One region of the Aminobacter sp. SR38 genome, then DNA from elsewhere that is predicted to be linked to it. Evidence: predicted binding sites of a transcription regulator. Region 1 holds the regulator's gene; the other holds the start of a gene.
What was found. The regulator PhoB, encoded in region 1, activates phosphate uptake and scavenging genes when phosphate is short. The targets are predictions, from matches to a motif close to TGTCATNNANCTGTCAT.

Region 1 (5,642 bases):
GCGCCACGCGCTCGGAAACGATCAAGCGCGTCATCCTCCCAGCCGCTCTCCCGGGCATCGTCGGCGCCATCCTTCTGACCGCCTCGCGCGCCATCGGCGAAACGATGATCGTGGTGCTGGCAGCGGGCGTTGCCGCCAACCTGACGCTCAACCCTTTCGAGGCGATGACCACCATCACCGTCAAGATCGTCAATCAGCTGACCGGCGATCTTGAATTCAACACGCCGCAGACGCTCGTCGCCTTCGCGCTCGGCATCACGCTGTTCGCGCTGACGCTGGTGATGAACATCGTCGCCCTTTACATCGTCCGGAAGTACCGGGAGCAGTACGAATGACCGATATTTCGCTCGACACGCTGACCGCGTCAGCTGCCCGTCCGCGCCGCGACATCGGCCTCAAGAAGCGCTATGCCGCCGAACGCCGCTTCCGCCTCTATGGCGTGCTGGCGATCGCCATCGGCCTGGCCTTCCTGGCGGTGATGCTGACCTCGATCGTTTCCAAGGGCTACACGGCCTTCTGGCAGACGACGGTGACGCTGCCGATCAACTTCGACGAAAAGATCATCGACCCGTCCAACAAGCGGGCGACCGATCCGAATGTGCTGATCACGGCGAACTATCCCAAGCTCGCCGAGCAGGCGCTGATCGAGAAGCTCGGCATCGACCCGAACAACAAGGCCGATGTGCGCAAGCTCAAGGGCTTCCTGTCCGACAGCTCGCGCGTCCAGCTCCGGGCGATCGTCGCCGCCGACCCGTCGGTCATCGGCACGACCCGCAACGTCGACATCCTCGCCGCCGCCAATCTCGACTCGGCTTTCAAGGGTCAGATCGACCTCGACGTGCCGGAAAGCCGCCGCAAGGTGTCGGACCAGCAGGTCGAATGGATGAACAAGCTCAAGGCCGAAGGCGTGATGGCCGAGCATTTCAACACCGGCCTGTTCAGCTACGGCGCATCAAGCCGTCCTGAAACGTCGGGCGTCGGCGTAGCCCTCATCGGCTCGTTCTACATGATGGTGATCGTGCTTTTGCTGGCGCTGCCGATCGGCGTCGCCGCCTCGATCTATCTCGAGGAATTCGCCAAGAAGAGCCGCTTCACTGACCTGATCGAGGTCAACATCAACAACCTCGCCGCCGTGCCGTCGATCGTCTTCGGTCTGCTCGGCCTGGCCGTGTTCATCAATTTCCTCGGCCTGCCGCGTTCGGCATCCTTCGTCGGCGGCCTGGTGCTGACGCTGATGACGCTGCCGACCATCATCATCGCGACGCGCGCCGCCTTGGCTGCCGTGCCGCCGTCGATCCGTTCGGCAGCGCTTGGCCTCGGCGCCTCGAAGATGCAGATGGTGTTCCAGCACATCCTGCCACTGGCCGCTCCCGGCATCCTGACCGGCACCATCATCGGCCTGGCGCGTGCGCTCGGCGAGACAGCACCGCTTCTCTTGATCGGCATGGTCGCCTTCGTCGCCGACTATCCCAAGACGCCGTTCGATCCCGCAACCGCACTTCCGGTGCAGATCTACATGTGGGCGAACGAGGCCGAACGCGCCTTTGTCGAGCGCATGTCGGGCGCCATCATCATTCTTCTCATCTTCCTCATGGCCATGAACATCGTCGCCATCGTCCTGCGCCGCCGCTTCGAGCGCCGCTGGTAGGGCATGGACAAGGAGCATCCTGCTATGAACATCATGACCGAAAAATCCCTCGACGACGCGGTGAATGCTGAGATGAACGCCAGAACGAACGAAATCATCAAGATGCGCGGCGACAAGGTGACCGTGCACTATGGCGAGAAGCAAGCGCTGTTCGGCGTCGATCTCGACGTTCGCCAGAATCAGGTGACGGCGCTGATCGGCCCGTCGGGCTGCGGCAAGTCGACCTTCCTGCGCTGCCTCAATCGCATGAACGACACCATCGACGCAGCCCGCGTCGGCGGCAAGATCACCCTCGACAGCGAAGACATCTACGATCCCAAGATCGACGTCGTCGAGCTGCGTGCCCGCGTCGGCATGGTGTTCCAGAAGCCGAACCCGTTCCCGAAGTCGATCTACGAGAACGTCGCCTACGGCCCGCGCATCCATGGTCTCGCCAAGAACAAGGCCGAGCTCGACGTGATCGTCGAGAAGAGCCTGCAGAAGGCCGCTCTGTGGAACGAAGCCAAGGACCGCCTCAACGAGCCGGGCACCGGCCTGTCGGGCGGCCAGCAGCAGCGCCTGTGCATCGCGCGCGCCATCGCCGTTTCGCCCGAGGTGATCCTGATGGACGAGCCGTGTTCGGCGCTCGACCCGATCGCCACCGCCAAGGTCGAGGAGCTGATCGACGAACTGCGCGAGAACTACACGATCGTCATCGTCACGCACTCGATGCAGCAGGCGGCGCGCGTGTCGCAGCGCACGGCGATGTTCCACCTCGGCTATCTCGTCGAGGAAGGCCCGACCGACAAGATGTTCACCAACCCCGACGACAAGCGGACGCAGGACTACATCACCGGCCGCTTCGGCTGAGTGGGTTTCGTCGCGGCACACGATACGAGGAAGAAATCATGGGCGAACATACAGTCCGGTCCTTCGACGAAGAACTTCAGCACGTCGACCAGCTCATCCGCGACATGGGCGATCTTTCCGGCGCAATGGTGGCCGGCGCCATCCGCGCGCTTCTCACGTCCGACCAGGCACTGGCGCAAAACGTCGTTGCCGACGATACGATCATGGACGCCAAGCAGCGCGATCTCGACAATTCGGCGATCACTCTGATCGCCAAGCGCCAGCCGATGGCGCAGGACCTGCGCGCCGTGGTCGGTGCCATCCGCATGGCGGGTGACCTCGAGCGCATCGGCGACCTCGCCAAGAACATTGCCAAGCGCGTCGGCGCCGTCGGCCAGTCGCCGACCCCGCGCAATCTCTCGCATTCGATCGATGCGATGGCGCAGCTGGTGCTTGGCCAGGTTCGCGGCGTCGTCGATCTCTATGTCGCGCGTCAGGCCGAGGGCCTGAAGGATCTGCGCGCCGACGACCAGAAGATCGACATCCAGTACACCGCCGTGTTCCGCGAACTCCTGACCTACATGATGGAAGATCCGCGCAACATCACGGCCTGCACGCATCTGCTGTTCTGCGCCAAGAACCTCGAGCGCATCGGCGACCATGTCACCAACATCGCCGAGAACGCCTATTTCGTCGTGACGGGTACGCAGCTGCCGCTGAACCGGCCCAAGGTCGACGAGACCACGACGACGGTTCCGGCCTGAGCATTTCCGCAACCGCATGCGTTTGGCGCGGGGGCGCTGCATAGGTTAAATCAGCGCATGGTCCACAAGCGGCCATGCGCAAGGACAAGGTATAGCCAATGATCGCTCCCAAGGTCATGGTCGTCGAAGACGAAGAGCCGCTGGGCGTGCTGCTTCGCTACAATCTCGAATCCGAAGGCTATCAGGTCGAGGTCGTCACGCGTGGCGACGAGGCCGAGATTCGGCTCCAGGAAAACGTGCCCGACCTGCTGGTGCTCGACTGGATGGTGCCGGCGCTGTCGGGTATAGAACTGTGCCGCCGGCTCAGGATGCGTCCCGACACCGAACGCCTGCCGATCATCATGCTGACGGCGCGGGGCGAGGAAAGCGACAGGGTGCGCGGGCTTTCGACCGGGGCCGACGACTACCTGGTCAAGCCGTTCTCGACGCCGGAATTCATGGCGCGCGTCAAGGCGCTGCTGCGCCGGGCCAAACCCGAGGTGCTGTCCTCGGTGCTCAAGGTCGGCGACATCATGCTCGACCGCGAGTCGCACCGCGTCTACCGCAAGAAGAGCGAGATCAAGCTCGGGCCGACCGAATTCCGCTTGCTCGAATTCATGATGCGGCACCCGGGCCGCGTGTTCTCGCGCAGCCAGTTGCTCGACAATGTCTGGGGCGAGACGATCTATATCGACGAGCGCACCGTTGACGTGCATGTCGGGCGCCTGCGCAAGGCGGTCAACAACGGCCGCATGCCTGACGTGATCCGGACCATTCGCGGTGCCGGCTACGCCATCCGCGAGGACTGAGCCGCTTCGGGCTCTTTTCCGCTCAGCTAGGCGACGTCGGCACCGGCACGGCGTGGAGCCGTGCCTGCGGCAAAAATCTCCTGATCAATGGCAAGCAGCGCGCGCATCATCGCGCCCTCGCGTTTGAGCGGAACCTCGTTGGGTTCGGTGTCGAAGGAGATCGCCTTCGAGTGCAGCCCGCCCGCCGTCTTGGCGATGGCCGCGCGCACATGTGGCTCCATGATGTCGAAGGCGGTTGCGCCGACGCCGACGAAGGCGAGGGGGGCGGGGTCGAACAGCGCAAACATCGAGCCGAGTCCAAAGCCGATGGCTTCGCCGGCCTTGCGAAAGGCCTCGCGTTCGGGGCCATCATGGTCACGTGCCGCATCGGCCACGGCCCTGATGTCGTCGTCGGACAGGTCGGCCAGCGGCTCGGCATTCTCGTCGCCAACCCTTGCGTTGCGCCAGATGGCGTAGTTGCCGGCATAGGCCTCGATGCAGCCGCGGCGGCCGCAACGGCAAAGCGCGCCGTCCGGGCGGTGGATCATGTGGCCGAACTCGGCACCCGACGACTGCGTGCCGGTGAACAGCTCGCCCTTGATGACGAGGCCCATGCCGATGCCGTGCGAGAGCAGGATGGCGATGAAGTCGTCGCGATAACGCACCGGATCTCGCCAGCGGAGGGCCTCGGCGATCATGTTGCAGTCGTTCTCAACCGAAACAGGTACGCCGAACTCCTGCTCCAGCCGGTCGGCGAAGGGGATGTCGTCGTATCGGGTGATCGGAGACCACAACAGCTTGCGCGAGGCGGCGTCGGTGATGCCCTGGACGGCGATGGCGATGCGTAGGACGGCGCCGCCCGAAGCGCCGGCGCTGTCGATCAGGCGCCGGACCATTCCGACGCATTCGTCGACCAGCGCCTCGGCAGGCATCTGCTGCGTGACAAGCCGCCGGGTCTCTTCGGTCACGGTGTTGCCGGCATAGTCGATGATGGCGGCGGACAGGCTGTTGAGCGAGAGCACGACCGCAACGACAGACGCAGCATCGGCATCGAGCATCAACCCGACCTGCGGCCGCCCCCGTTTCATGGAGACGGGTTCGCTGAACTTGGCCTCGGCAAGGATGCCTTCTGATATGAGATCGGAGGAAATCGTCGAGATCGTCGAATGGCTGAGGCCGGTGGTGGCGGCGATTTCGGTGCGCGATGGCTGGCTGGCTCGGCGAACCGCGGATATAACCATGGCGCGGTTGCGCCGTCTCAGATCGTCGTGACGTATGCCGACCGACATGTGCTCGTCTTCCTCCCGGCGAAGCGCTGCCCTTCTTAAGCGGCAGTCCCTTACGCGCCAAGTGATTGTGACAGAGCCAGCGCCAAATGTCTCTATTTATTTCGGGCTCCGAAAAAAATAAGGAGCGCTCGCGAAACCATGTTGACAGTGGCCGGGCATTGAGTCAGTATTTTTTCGAGGCTCGAAAAAAAAGAGCTTCTCCAAGGGCTATCGCGAAGTAGGCGCGCCCATTGGGCGCAGGGAGGAAATAATGAAAAAGTTTACCACCGCCATCCTGGCGGGCGTTGCCATGACTCTGTCGCTTACGGCAGTGGCTTCGGCAAAGGACAAGGTCATCGGCGTCTCC
Region 2 (5,642 bases), 670 kb from region 1:
CGCCCAATGACGCGAGCGTTGCGTCGTCGCCGGCAAAGCGACGCGCCTTTGTCCTGTCGACCACGTCGAACAGCGCGGCATCGACAACTGGCTTGAACGCCGTGAGAAGGCTCCTGAACGTCTCCAGATCGAGACCCTCGGCCTCGGCGACAGCCATGCCCTGGAGCGCGCCGAAGAGCCCGCCCCACATCTGGGTGAGCAAGGCGGTGTCGAGCGCAGAGGCTTGCCCGGGCACTTCGCCGACATAACTCGTGCCGCCGCCGAGCGCGAAAAGCAGCAGCTTGTGCTTGTCGTAGATCTCGCGGGAGCCGGAATAAAGCAAGGTCGCCTCGGGTTTGCCGATGAAATCCGGAGTCGCCATGATTGCTCCGTCCAGATAGCAGGCACCAAGCGCCTCTGCCCAGCGCGCTTCTTCCCGGGCCAGACGCGGCGAGCCGGAGGTGAGCTGTACGACGGCTTTGCCGGCCAACGTCGCAGGGACGTTGTCAGACCTCAGCAAAGCCTCGCTGGCCACATAGTCCAGAACATTGATGATCACGACATCGGCCACCCTGACACCATCCTCCACCGAAGATGCGACCCTCGCTCCCAGCGCAGCCAAGGCTTCGCACTTTGCAGCAGTCCGGTTCCAGACCGATGTTGGGTAACCCCGGTCGAGCAATGTTCTGGCAATAGACGAGCCCATGCGGCCCGCACCGAGCACGCAGACATTTGATTTCACGACGATTTCTCCGACAAGCGAATGCCCCTCTCAACCAGGGGCTGGTTTATGTTTGGCGCGCGCTCGGTCCGAACATATGTACTGTCACCGCGTTGTGAAGTACGCACCTTGAAGTAAGCTACTGAGTTCATGACAGGAGCTGCCAAATGAGGCGCAAGGAACCCGACAGCTGCGGTTTTGCCACCGCGATGCAGGCTATCGGCGGGAAATGGAAAACCCCTTTGTTGTGGGAACTGCACCTGCGGCCCCACCGCTTTGCGGAATTGCGCCGGCTGCTGCCTGGCATCAGCGAGAAGGTGCTCACGCAGCAATTACGGCAGATGGAGGCTGACGGGCTGATCAGCCGGCACGCCTATGACCAGGTGCCGCCACGCGTGGAATACTCCATCACGCCATTAGGCTTCAGCCTGAACGATGCCGTGACTGCGATGTCAGCATGGGGCAAGCAGCACGAGACATGGAAAGATCAGCGGCAAGTAGCCTGACGCAGGCAGCGATCAAGCAGGCAGGAGACCGCGCCAACGCTTGATTGCAGGACGATTTGCCGCTCCGCCGAAGGCTTCAGCGGCTGCGACCGTCGAACGGGATGCGCTTGAGTATCGTCAGATCGATCTCTTCGATGCAGCGTACATTGATCGCCGCGGTCTTCTCTCCGCTCGGGCTGACACCCATGCCGAACGGCGCACAGCCGCAGTTCACACAGAACATGTGGTCGACGACGTGTTTGTTGAACTTGTAGGTGGCAAGACGCTCCGGCGGCGGCGTCACGGTCAGCTTGTCGCGCGGCACGAACCACAGCAGGTAGCCCTTGCGACTGCAATGCGAGCAGTTGCATTCGATTGCACTTTCCGGCTCGCCCTCGACCTCGAACGAGACATTGCCGCAGTGGCAGCTACCTTTGGCCATACCTTCTCCCCCTCGCATTTGAATTGCGAGCGAGACTTAGCCCCCATCCACAGGCCTGGCAATCGCCTCAGAAAACGGCCGCTACCGCATCTGGCGCTGCGCCCAATGAGCTGTGGGATTCCCAAAACAGCGGTTTTTGGCTGCAAAAGCCGCGTTTTTCGCTGACCGGCCTGTGCATCGTAACAAAACTGACACGGTCCCGACATTGCAGCTTCACGTCCCGGGTCTAGGCCCATCGCAGACAAGGGCGAAAAAGCCCGCCGGGACAGGGAAGCCAAGATGCTCGAAATCCGCAACGTGACGCGCCGCTTCGGCAAGAATGTCGCCGTCAATAGCGTCAACCTCCAGATCCAGCCGGGCCAGATGGTCGGCATCATCGGCCGCTCCGGTGCCGGCAAGTCGACCCTGCTCAAGACGATCAACCGCCTGATCGATCCGAGCCAGGGCTCGATCGTCTTCGACGGCACCGAAGTGTCGTCGCTGCGTGGCACCCAGTTGCGCCGCTGGCAGCGCGACTGCGCCATGATCTTCCAGCAGTTCAACCTGGTCCCGCGTCTCGACGTGCTGACCAACGTCCTGCTCGGTCGCCTCAACCACCGTTCGACCGCGCTCAACCTGCTTTCGATCTTCTCGCGTGAGGAGCGCATCCGGGCGATCGCCGCGCTTGAGCGCCTCGACATCGCCCGCACCGCCCTCCAGCCGGCTGGAACCCTGTCCGGTGGCCAGCAGCAGCGCGTCGCCATTGCACGTGCCCTGATGCAGGAGCCCAAGCTGATCCTCGCCGACGAGCCGATCGCCTCGCTGGACCCGCTCAACGCCAAGGTCGTGATGGACGCGCTGCGCGACATCAACCTGCGCGACGGCATCACCGTCATCACCAATCTGCACACGCTCGACACCGCACGCACCTACTGCAACCGCATCATCGGCATGCAGGGCGGCGCTGTCGTGTTCGACGGCGCGCCCGAAGACCTCACCATCGAGGCCGTGCGCCTCGTCTACGGTGCCGACGCCGACGGCACTGAAATTTCCGAAGCCATCACCTCGACCAGCATCCGCCCGGTCAAGGTCAGGGTTCCCGTATCCGCCGCACCTCTCGAACCGGCCTACGCCCCGGCCTGAGGCTGCTCGCGTTCGTCTCGCCCACGTCAAAGGCCGGTAATCATCAACTGCAATGACCCGGCAAGGTGCTGGGCCAAACTGGAGAACTGTGATGTTCAAGAAAGCACTTCTGGGTGCCGCTTCGCTCGCCGTGCTGGCGATCGGTTCGGCCAATGCCGCCGACCTCAAGGAATTCCGCATCGGCCTGATCGGCGGCGAAAACGAAGCCGACCGCCTGCGCAACTTCCAGTGCCTCGTCGACCAGCTGCCCAAGGCCATCGGCGTCGAGAAGGTGTCGCTGTTCCCGGCCGCCGACTATGACGGCACCATCCAGGGACTGCTCGGCGGCACGCTCGACTACGCCGAACTCGGCGCTTCGGGTTACGCCAAGATCTACCTGCAGAACAAGGACGCGGTCGAGCCGATCCTGACCACCGTCCAGACCGACGGCGCCACCGGCTACTACTCGATCATGGTCGCCAAGAAGGACTCGGGCATCACCAAGCTCGAAGACCTCAAGGGCAAGAAGCTCGGCTTCGCCGATCCTGACTCGACCTCGGGCTACCTGATCCCGGTCACCTCGTTGCCGAAGGACCTCGGCGGCGTCGCCGTCAAGGACTTCGTCGCCGAGACCGGCTTCGGCGGCGGCCATGAGAACCTCGTCCTCGAAGTGCTCAAGGGCACCTTCGACGCCGGCACGACCTTTGGTTCGGGCGTCGGCGAGTTCAAGGATGGCTACACCTCGGGCAACCTGAAGAAGATGGTCGACAAGGGCATCCTCGACATGGACGACTTGGTCGAAGTCTGGAAGTCGCCGCTTATCCCGAACGGCCCGATCGTCGTGCGCACATCGCTCGACGCAGACATCAAGAGCAAGTTCAAGGACTACATGGTCAAGCTGCCGGAGACAGATCCGGCCTGCTTCGCTGCCATCCAGGGCGGCGACTTCAAGGGCTTCACCGAAGTCACCCCGGAATTCTACCAGCCTGTGATCGACGCCCGTAAGGCGCAGATCGGCAGCTAAGCCCCGAAGGCAACTCGGACGCGCCGCGCAGCAATCGCGGCGCGTCCCTTTTTATCCGGGATCGGACGGAACCCCAATGACAATGCCCCTCTCGGAAGCCGGCCTCGCGGTCGAGCAGCACTGGCGCGAACTCGCCAGTCGCCGCCGCCTCTATACGGCGGGTGGCCTGTTCTTCCTCTTCATCGCGCTGTCCGGATCGCTCTGGTTCGCCAATGACAGCAACGCCGGCAAGTTCTTCGACCGGCTGCCGCATTTCTTCGATTTCGTAGACCAGCTGATCCCGCGCGACGGCCTCGAGGTCTGGCGCGCCATGTTCGACCTGCCTTCGCCCTATGCCGACGGCAGCCTGAAATTCGATTACCCCGAAGGCCGGATGTATCTGTTCGGCTCGGTCTACATGCCCGAATACGTCTACAAGATGCTGGAGACGATCAACATCGCGCTGGTCTCGACGCTGATCGGTTTCGCCGTCGGCTTCCTGCTCTGCTTCCTGGCGGCTTCCAACCTCGTCACCCAGCGCTGGCTGCGCTTTTTCGTCCGCCGCTTCCTCGAAATCCTGCGCGCCTTCCCCGAGATCGTCATCGCCGGCTTCTTCCTCGCCATCCTGTCGATGGGCGCGATACCGGCGATCATCGCGGTGTCGCTGCACACTATAGGCGCGCTCGGAAAGATGTTCTTCGAGGTGGTCGAGAATGCCGACATGAAGGCCGACGAAGGCCTGCGCGCCGTCGGCGGCAACTGGCCCGAGCGTGTCTGGTTCGGCATCGTGCCGCAAGTGATGCCCAATTTCCTGAGCTACGGCCTGCTGCGCCTCGAGATCAATGTCCGCGCCTCGACCATCATCGGCGCTGTCGGCGGCGGCGGCATCGGCGAAGCACTACGCTTGTCGATCAGCCGCAACCACGAAGCCAAGACCATCGCCATCATCATCCTCCTGTTCTGCACCATCGTAGCGGTCGACCAGTTCTCGGCCTGGCTGCGCAAGAGACTGGTTGGCGAACAGGCCTTCGCCTTCGGCCGTGGGGACTAAGATCATGACCACCCTTTCCCTGACCGACATGCAGGCGATCTCCGAGCGCCATCCCGACGTTTTCGCCGGCTCCTGGCGCAAGGCCCTGACCGGCTGGGCTGTTGGTCTGGGCCTTGTCGCCTATCTCGCCTTCGCCTGGTGGTTCTTCGCCGTCGGTGCCGTGCTTGCCGGCGGCAACTGGGGCATCGCCGGCACCTACCTCGCCGACTGGGTTTCCTACGAGGTGCGGCCGCAGATCGACTTCAAGGACGACCGCCTCGACATCAGCTACCCCCGGTTTTCGGCCTACCGCGCCGACCGGCATCCGCAGTGGCTGAGCTTCGAGCAGCCATCGGCAACTGCTTCGACCGCTTCGGCCAACAAGGCGTCGGCCAGCCGCGTGACCGTCGAGATCGACGGCAGCGACCGCATCGAGGTCACCCCGACCAGTGTCGTCGTGACAAACGGCGGCGAGACGCTTGATATCGCCATCGTACCGGCAAAGAGCATCACTGTTACAGGCGAACTTCCGTCCTGGGCGACCCAGAAAAAGCCGGGCGAAAAGATCACCGTCGATTTCGGATTTGCCGGCAGTGCTCAGATCGACGCCGACGACGTCAACGTCCGTCATCGCTTCTTCGGCTGGGAAAACTTCTTCTTCGACGGCCATTCGCCCTATTGGGGCAAGTCGACCGGTGAGATCGTGTCGCTGGTCTTGTCAGGCGAACGTATCGACCCGAAGACTTCGAACGCAGCACTTGCCTGGAACAATATTGTCAACAACTCCGAATGGCAGCATGGCGATGTCTGGATCAAGATGCTGCAGACCATCGTCATGGCCTTCGTCGGCACGCTGTTCGCCAGCCTGCTCGCCTTCCCGC

Region 2: the regulator PhoB is predicted to act here: its motif matches at 1,806-1,822, upstream of phnC (phosphonate ABC transporter ATP-binding protein).

What each region holds. Positions count from the first base shown of each region.
Region 1 is NZ_CP062112.1:3,788,170-3,793,811, forward strand. It holds gene pstC (phosphate ABC transporter permease subunit PstC) at 1-335, shown strand, start outside; gene pstA (phosphate ABC transporter permease PstA) at 332-1,648, shown strand; gene pstB (phosphate ABC transporter ATP-binding protein PstB) at 1,673-2,497, shown strand; gene phoU (phosphate signaling complex protein PhoU) at 2,536-3,240, shown strand; gene phoB (phosphate regulon transcriptional regulator PhoB) at 3,339-4,028, shown strand; gene IG197_RS18600 (ROK family protein) at 4,055-5,296, opposite strand; gene xylF (D-xylose ABC transporter substrate-binding protein) at 5,547-5,642, shown strand, end outside.
Region 2 is NZ_CP062112.1:4,460,736-4,466,377, reverse strand. It holds gene IG197_RS21810 (NAD(P)-dependent oxidoreductase) at 1-721, opposite strand, end outside; gene IG197_RS21805 (helix-turn-helix domain-containing protein) at 868-1,206, shown strand; gene IG197_RS21800 (GFA family protein) at 1,283-1,627, opposite strand; gene phnC (phosphonate ABC transporter ATP-binding protein) at 1,907-2,749, shown strand; gene phnD (phosphonate ABC transporter substrate-binding protein) at 2,841-3,752, shown strand; gene phnE (phosphonate ABC transporter, permease protein PhnE) at 3,829-4,782, shown strand; gene phnE (phosphonate ABC transporter, permease protein PhnE) at 4,787-5,642, shown strand, end outside.